DNA from 4 places in the Rhizobium sp. CFBP 13726 genome. Region 2 is predicted to be linked to each of the others. Evidence: predicted binding sites of a transcription regulator. Region 2 holds the regulator's gene; each other region holds the start of a gene.
The links. Region 2 encodes LexA, which represses DNA repair genes until DNA is damaged. Its sites were predicted from a motif close to TGTTCNNNNTGTGTTCNG; they were not measured.
Positions count from the first base shown of each region.

Region 1: recA (recombinase RecA) is a predicted target of LexA. The motif match lies at 2,765-2,782, and genes of this name have one in related genera.
Region 3: IFT66_RS13560 (helicase-related protein) is a predicted target of LexA. The motif match lies at 1,728-1,745, and genes of this name have one in related genera.
Region 4: IFT66_RS11195 (ATP-dependent helicase) is a predicted target of LexA. The motif match lies at 1,470-1,487, and genes of this name have one in related genera.

Region 1 covers NZ_JACYUU010000001.1:1,131,735-1,135,954, forward strand. The annotation lists gene alaS (alanine--tRNA ligase) at 1-1,388, opposite strand, end outside; gene recA (recombinase RecA) at 1,617-2,705, opposite strand; gene cckA (cell cycle histidine kinase CckA) at 2,952-4,220, opposite strand, start outside.
Region 2 covers NZ_JACYUU010000001.1:886,529-890,748, forward strand. The annotation lists gene IFT66_RS04370 (ComEC/Rec2 family competence protein) at 1-1,125, shown strand, start outside; gene lexA (transcriptional repressor LexA) at 1,106-1,825, opposite strand; gene IFT66_RS04380 (VOC family protein) at 2,018-2,893, shown strand; gene kdsA (3-deoxy-8-phosphooctulonate synthase) at 2,898-3,743, shown strand; gene eno (phosphopyruvate hydratase) at 3,872-4,220, shown strand, end outside.
Region 3 covers NZ_JACYUU010000002.1:1,319,509-1,323,728, forward strand. The annotation lists gene IFT66_RS13560 (helicase-related protein) at 1-1,527, opposite strand, end outside; gene IFT66_RS13565 (DUF3309 family protein) at 1,903-2,058, shown strand; gene IFT66_RS13570 (glycine zipper domain-containing protein) at 2,099-2,353, shown strand; gene phbB (beta-ketoacyl-ACP reductase) at 2,417-3,145, opposite strand; gene IFT66_RS13580 (acetyl-CoA C-acetyltransferase) at 3,227-4,220, opposite strand, start outside.
Region 4 covers NZ_JACYUU010000002.1:817,112-821,331, forward strand. The annotation lists gene IFT66_RS11185 (ABC transporter permease) at 1-258, opposite strand, end outside; gene IFT66_RS11190 (iron ABC transporter substrate-binding protein) at 331-1,281, opposite strand; gene IFT66_RS11195 (ATP-dependent helicase) at 1,503-3,572, shown strand; gene IFT66_RS11200 (pentapeptide repeat-containing protein) at 3,625-4,220, shown strand, end outside.

The DNA of each region.
Region 1 (4,220 bases), 250 kb from region 2:
GCCGTCTCGGTGTCATAGCCGAGGAATTCGGTGGCGCCGAACTTTTCCTTGATTTCGAACCAGACGGTTTCGGTCGCCTTGTCGCCGGAGCCTGTCCAATGCGAGCGGGCTTCGGCCTTCTGGCGTTCCATCGCATCGGTAAAGCCCGAAAGATCGACGCCGATTTCGCGGGCGCGGAGCGCGTCCTGCGTCAGATCGAGCGGGAAGCCGTAGGTGTCGTAAAGCTTGAACGCCGTCTCGCCGTCGAGCATGTCGCCCTTGTCGAGCGTGCTGGTCGCGTCCGAAAGCAGCGACAAACCACGTTCGAGCGTCTTGAGGAAGCGGGTTTCCTCGAGCTTCAGCGTTTCCGCGGTCAGCGCCTCTGCGCGCACCAGTTCCGGATAGGCGCGGCCCATTTCCTGCACCAGCGTCGGCAGCAGCTTGTACATGACCGGTTCTTTGGCACCGAGCAGCTGCGCATGGCGCATGGCGCGGCGCATGATGCGGCGAAGCACGTAACCACGGCCTTCGTTGGATGGCAGCACGCCGTCGGCAATCAGGAACGCGGACGACCGCAGATGGTCGGCGATGACGCGGTGGCTGGCACTGCCCTCGGCCTTCACGCTCAGGACATCCTCGATCGTGCCGATCAGCGTCTGGAACAGGTCAGTGTCGAACACGCTCTGCTTGCCCTGCAGGACGCAGGCCATGCGCTCGAGACCCATGCCGGTATCGATCGACGGGCGCGGCAGCAGCGTACGCTCGCCGGGTGCCGTCTGCTCGTACTGCATAAACACGAGGTTCCAGAATTCCAGGAAGCGGTCGCCGTCTTCTTCAGGCGAGCCCGGAGGTCCACCCCAGACATTCTCGCCCTGGTCGATGAAGATTTCCGAGCACGGACCGCAGGGGCCGGTATCGCCCATCTGCCAGAAATTGTCGGAGGTGGGAATGCGGATGATCTTGTCGTCGGAAATGCCGGCGATCTTCTTCCACAGCGTCGCAGCTTCCTCGTCTTCCGAATAGACCGTGACCAGCAACCGGTGCTTGGGCAGATCGAACCCTTCGGTAACCAGCTTCCAGGCAAGCTCGATCGCGTTTTCCTTGAAGTAGTCGCCGAACGAGAAGTTGCCGAGCATCTCGAAGAAGGTGAGATGGCGGGCGGTGTAACCGACATTGTCGAGATCGTTGTGCTTGCCACCGGCGCGCACGCATTTCTGGGAGGTGGTGGCCGTGGTGTAAGGGCGCTTTTCAAGACCCGTAAAGACGTTCTTGAACTGCACCATACCGGCATTGGTAAACATCAGCGTCGGGTCATTGCGCGGCACAAGCGGGGACGAGGACACAACCTCGTGGCCGTTCATTTGGAAATAGTCGAGAAACGTCGACCGGATTTCATTCACGCCGCTCATGCTAAGCCCTTTTTATCGCCGGGTGCGATGCTGTTATTCGAAGACGAAAGGCTTGTATCGTCCGCGTTCCCGACTGTCCAGCCACAGCACCCCTAATCATCCCAAACCCGCCCGAAACGCAGACCGGCCGCGCATCTTTGCGATGGCGGCCGGCAAGATTTGAAAGCCGAAAAACCGGCGAAGATCAGCGTCAGGATGCCCTAGACCGGCATCCCAACCCAGGTCCGATCAAGGGTCCGGGGCCTGGTCGCCGTCATTGGCATCGGGTCCGCCATTCTGCAGGAACTTATCGGCGATCAAGCCGGCATTCTGGCGCAGCGACGTCTCGATTTCACGCGCCACTTCCGGGTTGTCTCGCAGGAACGACTTCGCGTTCTCGCGGCCCTGACCGAGACGCTGGCTGTTGTAGGAGAACCAGGCACCCGACTTCTCGACGATCCCTGCCTTGACGCCGAGATCAACGAGCTCGCCGGTCTTGGAAACGCCCTCGCCATACATGATGTCGAATTCGACCTGCTTGAAGGGAGGCGCCATCTTGTTCTTGACGACCTTGACGCGTGTCTGGTTGCCGACGACTTCTTCGCGTTCCTTGACCTGGCCGATGCGGCGAATGTCGAGACGAACGGACGCGTAGAATTTCAGCGCGTTACCGCCTGTCGTCGTTTCCGGCGAACCGAACATCACGCCGATCTTCATGCGGATCTGGTTGATGAAGATCACCATCGTCTTCGACTTGGAGATCGACGCTGTCAGCTTGCGCAGTGCCTGGCTCATCAGACGGGCCTGAAGACCCGGCAGGCTGTCGCCCATTTCGCCTTCGATTTCGGCACGCGGCGTCAATGCCGCAACCGAGTCGATGACGAGAACGTCGACAGCACCGGAACGCACCAGCGTATCGGTGATCTCAAGCGCCTGCTCACCGGTGTCCGGCTGCGAGATCAGGAGGTTATGCAGATCGACGCCGAGCTTGCGGGCATAAACCGGATCGAGTGCGTGTTCCGCGTCAACGAAGGCGCAAACACCGCCACCCTTCTGAGCCTCGGCAATGGTCTGCAGGGCAAGCGTTGTCTTGCCCGAGCTTTCCGGACCATAGATTTCGACGATACGACCCTTCGGCAGACCGCCGATGCCGAGCGCAATATCAAGGCTCAGGGAACCGGTGGAAACTGTCTCGATCTCGACGATGCTATCGTTCGAGCCAAGCTTCATGATCGATCCCTTACCGAAGGATCGTTCGATCTGTGAGAGTGCTGCTTCGAGCGCCTTGCTCTTGTCCACGCCTTTATCCTCTACGAGCCGCAATGAATTCTGTGCCATGAGGTCCCACCTTTAGGTTATTGCCGCCACGCAAGCAATGAAGCAGCCGATGGACATCGTGTACTCTTTTTGTTCTCATCAATCAAGAGGCTTTTATCAGCTTGATAGAACAGCGTTATCGCGAATTCGTTCCTGGAACGTTCTCGCGCGCATAACCTGTGGAAAGTCAGGCGTTAAAGCAAGAAGCCTCGCGGTTCGACGGACGAATCGCGAGGCTCCATAAAGGTTGGCAGGCGGATCAGAAAATCAGTCCGAGTCGAGCATCTCGCGAACCGCAACGGCAAGCTGCTTCAGCGAAAACGGCTTGGGCAGAAAACCGAACTTCGCATCGGCCGGCAGGTTGCGCGCAAACGCGTCCTCCGCGTATCCGGAGACGAAGATGAACTTCAGATCCGGATAGGATTTCCGCAGTTCCGTCAAAAGCGTCGGCCCGTCCATCTCAGGCATGACAACGTCGGAAACGACGATATCAACCTTGCCTTCGAGCTCGTCCATGATGTCGAGTGCTTCGACGCCGGATCCGGCTTCGTGCACGGTATAACCGCGTGTCTCCAGCATCCGCTTGCCGCCCCGGCGAACCGCTTCTTCATCCTCCACAAGCAGCACGACCGCAGACTTGCCCGTGAGATCCATATCCTCTGCCGGCGCTTTCAAAGCCACAGGCTGTGCGGCTGCCAGAGCTGCAGCCTCTGCGGCCTCTGGCGTGATGACCGGTATTTCGGGAATGTGACGCGGCAGGAACAGCCGGAAACTCGTTCCGCGACCGACTTCGGATTCCGGATAGATATAGCCGCCGGACTGTTTGATGATGCCATAGACCATCGAAAGGCCGAGACCTGTCCCTTTGCCCACTTCCTTGGTGGTGAAGAACGGCTCGAAGATCTTGTCCATGATCTCGGGCGGAATGCCCGTGCCGCTGTCGGCGACCTCGACCATCACGAGATCTTCCGCCGGCAGATCGGCCTGATGGAAGGCGGCGGTTTCCTCGGCCGTCACATTGCGGGTCTTGATCAGGATCGTGCCGCCCTGCGGCATCGCATCGCGCGCGTTGACGCAGAGGTTGATGAGAACCTGCTCGAACTGCGACAGGTCGGTGCGCACCGGCCACAAGTCGCGCCCGTAGTCGACATCGAGCTTGACATTGGTGCCGGAAATCAGCCGGTCGACCAGCATCCGCAGGTCGCCCACCACATCGGTGAGGTTCAGCACCGCCGGACGCATCGTCTGCTTGCGCGAGAAGGCCAGAAGCTGGCGCACCAGAACGGCGGCCCGGTTGGCATTGCGCTTGATTTCCATCAGATCGGCGAAGCTCGCGTCGGACGGACGCGCCTGCAAAAGCAGGTGATCGGACGACAGAAGGATAGCCGTCAGCACATTGTTGAAATCGTGCGCGATACCGCCGGCAAGAGTGCCGACCGCATTCAGCTTCTGGGTCTGCGCCATCTGCGTCTCGAGCGCCTTTTGCTCGGTCGTCTCGACGGAATAGATGATGGCCGCCTCTTCGGGTGCCTCGTC
Region 2 (4,220 bases):
ACGTTCCATTTCATTGCCGGGATCGTGGTGACGTCGCTGATCGGCAGTACGTCGACGTCGATCTATTCGATCGAGCATTTCCACCATCTGACCACCTACGGCCTCGCGGCCAATCTCGCGGCCATGCCGATCATTTCCTTCGTGGTGATGCCGGCAGGGCTTGTTGGCATGTTGCTGATGCCGTTCGGGCTGGATGCTCCCTTTCTGTTCATCATGGGCGAGGGGCTGCGGATCGTCATTCGCATTGCCGAGATCGTCGCCGCATGGGGCGGCGATATTGCCATCGGCCGGCAGAACCCGCTTTTCCTGCCTCTGGCGACGGCAGGCTTTCTGCTTCTGACGCTGCTGCGCACGCCGCTGAGGTTGACAGGCGCGCTGTTCATGGCGGTGGCTTTGCTCTTTGCGGTCCGCTCAGGCTCGGCGCCGAGGCCTGATATCGTCATATCCGAAGACGGCGCATCGGTCGGCGTGATCCAGGATGACAAGATCACCCTCAATCGAACCCGACCGCCGGGATTTATCTACGATCAATGGCGGCGAGCGCTGGTGCTTGAGACCGGAGAACAACCGCTCGCCTTGCCGGTTCTTGCCTCTTCGGAACCAGCGCGAGGTGCCAGCCTTGCGAAAAGCGATGACAGACCATCTGGACCACATTCGCGACCGGATTTGACGCGCCGGGAAATCGAATATGTCAGGGGTTTTCTTCAAGCATTGAAGCCCGGACGATTCGCCTGTCTGCCGAAAATCCTGTGCGCGGCGCAGACTGCTCAGGACATCCGGATCGTCACTATCGAAGACAACCGATACACCGGTCTTGCCTGCGATTTCGGTCGGATCATCGTCTCGCCCGGCGCACGCTTCGATACTTGCCGCTCCGGCGCCTTGCTTCTCAGCGGGCGGACGTTGCGCCGGACTGGCGCACTGGAAATCACCATTATTCCGAACGCGACAGCGCCAGACATCAAGATTACGGCGGCGATGCGAGACAGCGCACAGACCTCAAGCCGTCCGTGGACCGTCCACCGGTTCTATGACTGGCGAACGCGACAACTCGACTTTGGCATCCCGGAGGCTGTTGCTGCGCATCTCCGGGATGACAGCGTTCTTAATGATAGCGGCGAATAAGGCCGACAAGCTTGCCCTGGACCTTCACCCGGTCGGGCGGGAAGATGCGGGTCTCGTAAGCCGGGTTTGCAGCTTCCAGTGCGATCGAGGCACCCTTGCGGCGAAACCGCTTCAGGGTCGCTTCTTCCTCATCGACAAGGGCAACGATGATATCGCCTGGACTTGCGGTGCTGGTATTCTTGATGATGACGGTATCGCCATCGAGGATGCCGGCATCGATCATCGAATCGCCCTTCACTTCGAGCGCGTAATGATCGCCGGAACCCAGCATCTCGATCGGAACGGCGATGTCATGGGTGTTGTTCTGGATCGCGGAGATCGGCACGCCGGCAGCGATTCGACCCATGACCGGAATGTTTGTCGAGAACGGATTGTCCGCCATGACCGGCGCCGGCTTCTGAGCGACGACCGGTTGCGTTTTGCCGAGGCTTCCCTCGATGACACTGGGAGAAAATCCCCGTCGCGGATGAAGGTTCGCCACATAGGCGTCAGGCAGCTTGATCACTTCGAGCGCGCGTGCTCTGTTCGGCAGACGGCGAATAAAGCCACGCTCCTCGAGCGCGGTGATCAGCCTATGGATGCCGGACTTCGATGCAAGGTCGAGAGCGTCCTTCATTTCGTCAAACGACGGCGGCACGCCTGATTCTTTCATCCGCTCGTGGATGAACAGAAGTAACTCCTGTTGCTTGCGTGTCAGCATGGACGGGACCCTCAGAATTGGAAACAAATGCAGAACGGACGCTATATGTTCTATCTGTGTTCCGCAAGCCCCAAATTTCTGCTCAAGAATAGTCTCATTTCAGCGTTCGATCACGTATTCAGTTCGTGCGCAGCACTTGCCGAGTTTCCCGCGATAGCCAATGTTCTGCGGAATAAGACTTTGGGGGTGTAAGTGGGTAACAAGTCAGTCGATCATTTGGTTCTGCCCGTTGCAGATCTGGCGTCAGCGCGGGGGAGGTTGACCGCTCTCGGCTTTACTGTGGCACCTGAAGGTGTTCACCCTTTCGGCACAGCCAATGCCTGCATATTCTTCGCGGATGGCTCGTACCTCGAGCCACTGGCCATTGTGAACCGTCGGCAAGCCTCGCTTGCGGCAAAACGAGGCAACGTGTTCACCGATCGCGACATCCGCTTTCGCGGCCAGCGGAAAAGGGAAGGTCTATCGGCGGTGGTCGTCGGGACGCAGGATGCAGCGGCCGATCATAGCCGTTTTGTGGACGGGCACATGTCTGCGGGCGAGATGCTTCAGTTCTCCCGCCCGATGCAGTTGCCCGATGGTGGGGAGAGCGAAGTCTCATTCCGTCTGGCGTTCGCGGCAGTCCCCGAGGTCGATGACATCTTGCTGTTTTCCTGCCAGCGAATGGCCGCATTACCGGCAGATCGCGGTGGTCTAGATGAGCACGCAAACGCCGTTACAGGCCTTCGAGAGATCGTCTTTTCTGCAGATGACCCGCTGGAGTTTCTGCCGCTTCTCGAAACCGTGTTCGAGACGCAACCCGAGCAAGGGAAAGACGGTCTGCGGATCGAAGCTGCCAATGCCAGCATCCGCATTCAATCCAACGACACGTTCAGCGACGAGTTCCGGTCTTCGATGAAGCCCTTGTTATCGTCGCGCCTCGCTGCGCGCGGGATCATCTTCAAGACCACCGATCTCGCCGTGACAGAGATCACCCTTGCTGCTAATGACGTCGCATTCATCCGCAGGGATGGCCGCGTGATCGTGTCGGCAGCCCCGGGGCAAGGTGTGGTTTTCGGTTTCGAGGAATAGTGAAATGACAGTCTCCGCCAATTCTGAAGTGTCCGTGGGCGAGGGGAGTTCGAAAGTCGTTTTCTCAAACACGGCAAAGCTCTCGCTGATTGCCGGTCCCTGTCAGATGGAAAGCCGCGATCATGCGTTCATGATCGCCGGCACGCTTGTCGAACTCTGCAAGAAGCTCGGCATCGGCCTCGTCTACAAATCCTCCTTCGACAAAGCCAACCGCACGTCGATCTCCGGCAAGCGCGGCATCGGCTTGGACAACGCGATGGCAATCTTTGCCGATCTCAAGAAGGAATACGGCTTTCCGGTTCTGACCGACATCCACACGGAAGAGCAGTGCGGCCTCGTGGCCGACACGATCGATATCCTGCAGATCCCCGCCTTCCTGTCGCGCCAGACCGACTTGCTGGTCGCGGCTGCAAAGACGGGTTGCGCGATCAACGTCAAGAAGGGGCAGTTCCTGGCACCCTGGGACATGAAGAATGTTCAGGCGAAGTTCCTAGAAAGCGGCAATCCCAATGTGATGCTCTGCGAGCGCGGTGCGTCGTTCGGCTACAACACTCTCGTTTCCGACATGCGTTCGCTGCCGATCATGGCGTCGCTCGGAAGCCCTGTTATTTTTGACGCAACCCATTCCGTCCAGCAGCCAGGCGGCCAGGGCGGCTCTTCCGGCGGCCAGCGCGAGTTTGTCGAAACGCTTGCCCGTGCAGCCGTCGCAGTCGGTGTTGCCGGCGTCTTCATCGAAACCCACGAAGATCCTGACAACGCACCGTCTGACGGTCCGAACATGGTCTACCTGAAGGACATGCCGCGGCTTCTGGAAAAGCTGCTGGCCTTCGACGCCATCGCAAAAGGCTGACGGCGTCGAAAAACCGCCGAATTGACTGGACTGTAATCCGCGTGTCATCGACGATCGCACAATGTCGATGACACGCCTGTTCGCTGAGCCTGCGAATTCAGGCTCGCACATTAACCGAGGAGAGACCCTTGACCGCCATTACCGACATCATCGCTCGCGAAATTCTGGACAGCCGTGGCAATCCGACCGTCGAGGTGGATGTTTATCTGGAAGACGGCTCGATGGGCCGCGCCGCCGTTCCGTCCGGTGCCTCCACGGGTGCGCATGAAGCCGTCGAACTTCGCGATGGTGGCAAGCGCTATGGTGGCAAGGGCGTCGAAAAGGCTGTCGAAGCCGTCAACACCGAGATCTTCGACGCGATCGGCGGCTTCGATGCCGAAAGCCAGATCCACATCGACAAGACCCTGATCGCGCTCGACGGCACCCCGAACAAGTCGCGCCTGGGTGCAAACGCCATTCTCGGCGTCTCGCTTGCCG
Region 3 (4,220 bases), on a different contig from region 2:
CACATGATGGCCTTCGACGAAGACATCCCCATTCACACTGATTTCAGCTTCCAGCATCGCATTCTCTCTTAGGCGCTTCATGAGCACAGATGTCCTGCGATCAACAAAGCGTTTCGTCAACCGTTCATGTAACGCGTCCGACAACCTATCCTCGATTTCCCGTGTCTTTTCTTGCCAGTGTGTCGGATCGGCAAGCCAGCCAGGGCGGTTCGAAACATAGGTCCAGGTACGAATCTGCGCGATTCGGGCCGACAGGGTGTCGATTTCTCCGTCGGTCCGGTCGGCGCGGCGAACCTGTTCTGCCATGAATTGCTCGTTCACCGTGCCGAAGCGCACAAGATCCGAGAAAAGAGTCGAAATGAGGTCTGCGTGTTGCGCAGGGGCAATCCGCCGATAGTCCGGCAGAGCGCAGGCCTCCCACAATTTTTCCACCCGCTCCGGCGTTGTCGCCGTATCGCGGATTTCTGCGTAGCGCGACAGATAGTCGAGCGCCTGGATATCGATTGCCGGCAGCGCGCGGGCAAGCCCCGCCACGGTCGGCGGCCGGTCGAGACTGGCGCGCAGAGCGGCAAGCGAGGAATAGTCGACGCTTTTCGTGCGCCACTGCAGCACTTTCACCGGCTCGAAATGATGACCCTCGATCCGCTCGACCAGTTCGTCGTCGAAAGGCTGGACCTGCCCGGTGACACCAAAGGTTCCGTCACGCAGGTGGCGGCCCGCACGCCCGGCAATCTGCGCCATTTCGGACGGATTGAGATTGCGGAACTGATAGCCGTCGAACTTGCGATCCTGAGCGAAGGCAACGTGATCCACATCGAGATTGAGGCCCATGCCGATCGCATCGGTTGCGACGAGATATTCCACATCGCCTTCCTGATAGAGAGCGACCTGTGCATTGCGGGTGCGCGGGCTCAAGGCGCCAAGCACGACAGCCGCACCACCGCGCTGGCGGCGGATCAGTTCGGCGATCGCATAGACCTCTTCCGCAGAGAAGGCGACGATCGCGGAACGCTGCGGCAGGCGGGTGATCTTTTTCTGACCGGCATAAAACAACTGCGAGAGGCGCGGCCGTTCGACCACGGTGATCCCGGGAAGCAGCCGTTCGAGGATCGGCCGCATGGTGCCGGCGCCCAGCAGCAACGTCTCCTCGCGTCCGCGAAGATGCAGGATGCGGTCGGTGAAGATGTGCCCGCGCTCGAGATCGCCGGCCAGCTGTACCTCGTCGATAGCGACGAAGGCGGCCTTTGTCTCGCGCGGCATCGCCTCGACGGTGCAGACGGAAAAGCGCGCCATATGCGGCGTGATCTTTTCCTCGCCCGTGATCAGCGCGACATTGTGATAACCGACCTTCTCCACGACACGCGTATAGACCTCGCGTGCAAGCAGGCGAAGGGGCAGACCGATGACGCCGGAACCGTGCGCAACCATGCGCTCGATGGCATAATGGGTCTTGCCGGTATTGGTGGGGCCTAGCACGGCCGTGACGCCGCGGCCGCTGAGAATCATGGGCTGAGAATGCAAAGCCAGTTCCTGCTTATCCGCCGATGCGATCCTCCACGGAAACGCAATCGCAGTATCAGATGGCCATGCTCGACGATAAACGCAAGCCGATATGTTGTCCTCGACAAGGCGAGACCACGATTTCCAGGATCAACATGTGTACGATACGCACGCCAGTTTCGTTCGAACAAACGTGAACGAATCGGCGACGATTGCGGATTCCGGAGCGTTCCCGATCTGTTTCGAACATTACCCGGCTTTCCGACGCATGGCCAAAGTGTAACCCGTTAACCACACTTCACGGGCGAGCTAGTGGTGAGTGGAACAAAAGTTCCCATGCTACGTTTTCTCGGCAATCCCAACCGGACATGTCGAGCCGGGAGGTCAGCGGAGTACAAGCCTATGCTCGGAACCATCCTACTTATCGTACTGATTTTGCTTTTGATCGGCGCGCTGCCGAATTGGGGGCACAGCCGGAACTGGGGTTATGGTCCGTCCGGCGGTCTCGGCCTCGTTGTGCTGATTATCATCATCCTCCTGCTGATGGGCAGGATCTAAAAGCGGCGAAGCCGCACGTTACCAAGGGAAGGAAAGTGACATGAAAAAAGTTTTGCTCGTCGGCGCTCTCGTCGGAATGCTGGCATCCTGCACATCCACTGAAAAGGGCACTGCAATCGGTGCTGCTTCAGGCGCCGTTATCGGTGGCGCTGTGACCAACAGCTGGGGTGGCGCTGCAGTCGGCGCTGTCGGCGGCGGTCTGGTTGGCGCTGCTATCGGCGAATCGCAGAAGCGCAACGGTTACTGCGTCTATCGCGACCGTTATGGCCGTACATACGAAGCGCGTTGCCGCTAAGTCCTGCGTTTAGTCGCAGAATAGAAACCGGCGTCCCATGGGCGCCGGTTTTTTTGTATCCGCTTACCCGGCGAAATACTGACCGCCATTTGCGCTGAGCGTCGAGCCGGTAATGAATCCGGCTTCTTCAGAGGCCAGAAACAGCACGCAGCGGGCGATTTCTTCCGGTTCGCCCAACCGTCCGACAGGTATCTGCGGGATGATCTTCTCATCCATCACCTTTTGCGGGATGGCACGCACCATGTCGGTGCCGATATAGCCGGGGCAGATCGCATTGACGGTGATGTTCTTCGAGGCCCCCTCTTGAGCCAGCGCCTTGGTGAAGCCGAGATCGCCCGCCTTGGCGGCAGAATAGTTCACCTGCCCCATCTGGCCCCTCTGGCCATTGATCGAGGAGATGTTGATGATGCGGCCGAAGCCGCGCTCGCGCATGCCGGGCCAGACCGGATGGGTCATGTTGAACAGCCCGGACAGGTTGGTATCGATGACCTCCTTCCACTGCTGTGGCGTGATCTTGTGAAACATGCCGTCGCGGGTGATGCCGGCATTGTTGACGAGGACGTCGATCGGCCCGAGCTGCGTTTCGACTTCAGCGATGCCCTTCACGCAGGCATCGTAATCCGACACGTCCCACTGGAACACCGGAATGCCCGTCGCCGCGTGAAACTCAGCGGCCTTTTCGGTATTGCCCGCAAAATTTGCGGCGACCGAATAGCCTGCCGCTTTCATGGCAGTGCTGATCGCAGCCCCGATGCCGCGCGTGCCTCCTGAAATCAACGCGATACGCGCCATGTAAACTTCCTTTCATACCGTCGCCGCCGTCAGCGTAACGGAGCTGCTCACGCCGATAACGTGGGCAGCTGCCACCCAGTGCTAGAGCGCTTCCAGACACATGGCGACGCCCATACCGCCCCCGATGCAGAGCGTCGCAAGCCCCTTTTTCGCGCCACGGCGCTTCATTTCGAACAGCAGCGTATTGAGAATTCGCGCACCCGACGCACCGATCGGGTGACCGATGGCGATCGCTCCGCCGTTGACGTTGACGAGCGACGGATCGAGGCCCAGATCCCGCGTGACCGCGCAGGACTGTGCGGCAAACGCCTCATTCGCTTCGATCAGATCCACATCGCCGATTTTCCAACCGGCTTTTTCCAGCGCGCGACGCGAAGCCGGGATGGGGCCGGTTCCCATGATCTGCGGATCGACGCCGGCGGTGGCCCAGGAGACGATGCGCGCGAGCGGCGCAATGCCACGACGACCGGCTTCTTCCTCCGTCATCAGCAACGCCGCAGCTGCGCCATCGTTAAGGCCGGATGCGTTGGCGGCAGTCACTGTGCCTTCCTTGTCGAAGGCCGGCCGAAGCTTCGCCATCCCCTCCAAAGTCGCACCGGCACGGATGTATTCGTCGTTCTCAACGCAAACATCGCCCTTTCGGGTCTGGATCAGGAACGGAACGATCTCGTCCCTGAAGCGGCCAGCAACCTGCGCTGCCTCCGCTTTGTTTTGCGAGGACACCGCGAACTGATCCTGTTCCTCGCGCGACAACTGCCACTGTCGGGCGATGTTTTCAGCGGTGATGCCCATGTGATAGCCGTAGAACGCGTCGGTCAGGCCATCCTTGATCATCGTATCGATCATCTTGAAATCACCCATCTTCACGCCGCCGCGCAGATGTGCGCAATGCGGGGCCATCGACATGGATTCCTGGCCTCCCGAGACGATGATTTTGGCGTCGCCGAGCGCGATCTGCTGCATGCCCAGTGCGACCGCACGAAGACCGGAACCGCAGAGCTGGTTGACGCCCCAGGCCGTCGCCTCCTGCGGCACCCCGGCCTTCATCGCCGCCTGGCGGGCGGGGTTCTGTCCC
Region 4 (4,220 bases), on a different contig from region 2:
CGTCGCGACCGGCACCGTGAAGACGATCAGCGCAACGGTATTGAACAGGAGGTCGCCGACACGGGAACGGAAGATCAGCTGCGATGCCGTTTCCCAGCCGGTCGCAACCGTTGCCCAGAACACGAACCCGAGCGGCGTCAGCGTCAGGGCGGCAATCGCAACGGCGATTGCCAGCGTCCAAGACGATCCGGCAAGGGGTTTCCCCGCAGGCTTCCGGCGCGGCCGGCTGGCAACCATGCTCTCGGTGGTAAACGTCATCGCGTGCTCAAGAAAGAAGAGACATCGCAGGTACGCCCTGCGATGTCCGTGCGCAACAGGATTCGATGGTGTTTAGAGAATGCCGGCGGCTGTCATCATGTCGGTGACCTTGGCATTGTTGAGGCTCGAAGGCTCGACCTTCGGCGCCTGAAGGTCGGCAATCGGAACGAGCGCCTTGTTGGAAGCCTCGTCCTTGCCGACGGCGTATTCGAACGAGGTGCCGTCACGCAGAATCTTCTGGCCGCCCTTGCCGGCAAGCCATTTCAGAAATGCCTGCGCCTGCTCCTTGTGCTTGGAAGAGGCCAGAATGCCGCCGCCGGAGATCGACACGAAGGCGCCCGGATCCTGGTTCTTGAAGTAATGCAGCGCAACGTTCTTGCTGTTTTCGCCGGTCTTCGCCTGATCGCCGAAATAGTAGTAGTGATAGATCAGCGCGCCTTCGAACTGGCCCGCATTGACGGCCTTCATGGCGGTGGAATTGCCACGCACGGCCGTGAAGTTCTCCTTCATGCCCTTCAGCCAGGAAGCAGTTTCCGTCTCGCCCTTCAGCTGCAGAAACGCACCGACGATCGCCTGGAAATCGGCGCCCGACGGCGATGCGGCCCAGCGGCCCTTCCATTCGGACTTGGCGAGATCGAGCATCGATTTCGGCAGCTTGTCCTCGGTAAGCTTGGTCTTGTCATAGGCAAACACGGTGGAACGCGCGGCAATTCCGGTCCAGTGACCGTTGGCCGGGCGGAACTGCTCGGGAACGAGATCGAGCGTTGCCTTGTCGACAGGCTCAAACAGCCCCTTGCCATCGACAAGCGCCATGGCCGGCGAATTTTCCGTCAGAAACAGGTCGGCCGGCGAGTTGGCGCCTTCCTGCACAATCTGGTTTGCCATTTCGAGGTCGGATCCGTTGCGCACCGTAATGACGATGCCGGTCTCTTCCTTGAAGGCCTCGACCCATTCCTTGGTCAGGCCCTCGTGCTGGGCATTGTAGATCGTCAGGCTGTCGGCGACCTGCGCGTTGGCCGGCATGGACAGAGCGAGTAGCGAAACGGCGAGCGAAGCTCCGGCCGAAAGAGCAGACAGAATTTTCAAGTTTGCCTCCAATTCATAAGCGTCATCGCATCGATAGCCAAAGCCGACCCGCGTAGTCAAGTTTAAGAATCGAACGGGGATGGAGACCGATTGCGGCAAATGCCGGCGAATCAGGTAGAGCTGAAACGAACACATCAAGAACAAGCCGCGGAAGCTGAATGTCGGTTGCTTATCTGGAAAAATTGAACGAGGCCCAGCGCCGCGCGGTCGAGCATGGTTCGGACGTGCCGGATGGCGGCGCTGCCGGACCGCTTCTGGTCATTGCAGGCGCAGGCTCCGGCAAGACCAACACGCTTGCCCATCGCGTCGCCCACCTGATTGTGTCGGGCGCCGATCCTCGCCGCCTGCTGCTGATGACGTTTTCCCGCCGTGCGGCCTCCGAAATGGCCCGCCGCGTCCAGCGCATCTGCCGCGAAGTGATGGGGGCGAAGTCCGGCGTCATGACCGATGCGCTCGCCTGGGCCGGCACGTTTCACGGCATCGGCGCAAGGCTGTTGCGGATCTATGCCGAACAGATCGGCCTCGACCAGGAATTCACCATCCACGACCGTGAGGATTCCGCCGACCTGATGAACCTCGTTCGCCACGAGCTCGGCTTCTCCAAGATGGAAAGCCGGTTTCCGACCAAGGGCACCTGCCTTGCCATCTATTCGCGCGCCGTCAATTCCGAGACGCCGCTGGACGAGGTGCTGAAGACCTCCTTCCCGTGGTGCCTTGCCTGGGAACCGCAGCTGCGCGATCTGTTTGCCTCCTATGTCGAGGCCAAGCAGGCGCAGAACGTGCTCGATTACGACGATCTTCTGCTCTACTGGGCGCAGATGATGAGCGAGCCGCTGATTGCGCAGGATATCGGCGAACGGTTCGATCACGTCATGGTCGACGAATACCAGGACACGAACCGGCTGCAATCCTCGATCCTGATGGCGATGAAGCCCGGCGGCCGCGGGCTGACGGTGGTGGGCGACGACGCCCAGTCGATCTATTCGTTCCGCGCCGCCACGATCCGCAACATCCTCGATTTCCCAGCAACCTTCGATCCGCCGGCCAACATCGTCACGCTCGACCGCAACTACCGCTCGACCACGACGATCCTTGCAGCCACCAACGGCGTCATCGAACTTGCCCGCGAGCGATTTACCAAAAACCTGTGGACCGACCGGCAGTCGGATGAGCGGCCGCGTCTGGTCACCGTCAAGGACGAGACCGAGCAGGCGAGCTATATCGTGGAGAAAATCCTCGAGAACCGCGAAACCGGCATGTTGCTGAAGCAGCAGGCCGTGCTGTTTCGCGCCTCGCACCATTCCGGTCCGCTGGAAGTGGAACTCACGCGCCGCAACATTCCCTTCGTCAAGTTCGGCGGCCTGAAATTCCTCGATAGCGCCCATGTGAAGGACATGCTGGCGGCTCTGCGCTTTGCCCAGAACCCGCGTGACCGGGTTGCGGGGTTCAGGCTTCTGCAGCTCATTCCGGGTATCGGCCCGCAAACGGCGGCAAAGATCCTCGATGCGATCGCAGCCGATCCGGAACCGCTGGCAGCACTCCAGGAAATCCCCTCGCCTCCAAGGTCCGGCGAAGACTGGCCGGCCTTTGTCGAGATGCTTGGCGCCGTCAGGAAAAGCGAAGGCTGGCCTTCCGAAATCGGTCTCGCCCGCCAATGGTACGAGCCGCATCTTAGCCGCATCCACGAAGATGCCGACACCCGCAAGGCCGACCTTCTGCAACTGGAGCAGATCGCCTCGGGCTACGCGTCGCGCGAACGCTTCCTCACCGAACTGACGCTCGATCCGCCGGATGCGACGAGCGATCAGGCCGGCGTTCCGCTGCTGGACGAGGATTACCTGATCCTTTCGACCATCCATTCCGCCAAGGGCCAGGAATGGCGCTCGGTTTTCCTGCTCAACTGTGTCGACGGCTGCATTCCCTCCGATCTCGGCACCGGCACGACAGCCGAAATCGAGGAGGAACGGCGGCTGCTCTACGTGGCGATGACGCGCGCGAAGGATCACCTTCACCTGATCACGCCGCAGCGTTTCTTTACCCACGGCCAGCATTCCCAAGGCGACAGGCACGTCTACGCCTCACGCTCCCGCTTTATCCCGGCAACGCTGCTGCAGTTCTTCGAAAGCACCGCCTGGCCGGTGGTGGCGCAAATGACCGAAGCCGAACGCCAAGCCCGCCACCAGATCCGCATCGACGTAACCGCAAGAATGCGCGGCATGTGGCGCTGACCGTCACAAGTTGCGCGAACGTATAGGCAAGCTGCCTGACAATGGAGATTGCGTGTTGGAAATATCGTCGCTTGAAACCGCATTCTCGATGAAGGAGCCGGTCATCGGCCTCCGATTTGCATCCGAAGACCTGTCCGATTTCATCACGTCCGAATCGAAATTTTCGGATTGCCGGTTCAACGATTGCATCTTCGATGGCGCGAAGATCAGAGAATGCGAATTCATCGGCTGCAGCTTTTCCAACTGCTCCTTCAAGGAAGCCGAGTTTTTCAACTGCATCTTCGTCGATCGCGAAACGCAGGCAGGATCTGCGTGGAATTACTGCGACCTCAACGAGGCGAAGTTTAAGGCCTGCAACCTTTCCAACAACCGCATCGTCAAATGCGAAGCCTTCCTGCTCGAGATCACCGATTCGTCGGCCGTCGGTCTGCAGTTCGACGCCGAGGTTCATCGCAAGATCAGCAAGCGCATGATGTTTGGCGGCGTCGTCTTACAGCGTTGCAAGCTGCAGTACGCGGTGTTTGCGGCCTCAAGCTACGAAGAGAGCCGGTTCGAGAGCTGCGATCTCAGAGACTGCTCGTTTGTCGAAAGCAATCTCAGCCGCGTCAGCCTGATGGGATCGAGCCTCAACAATATCGATTTCACCGG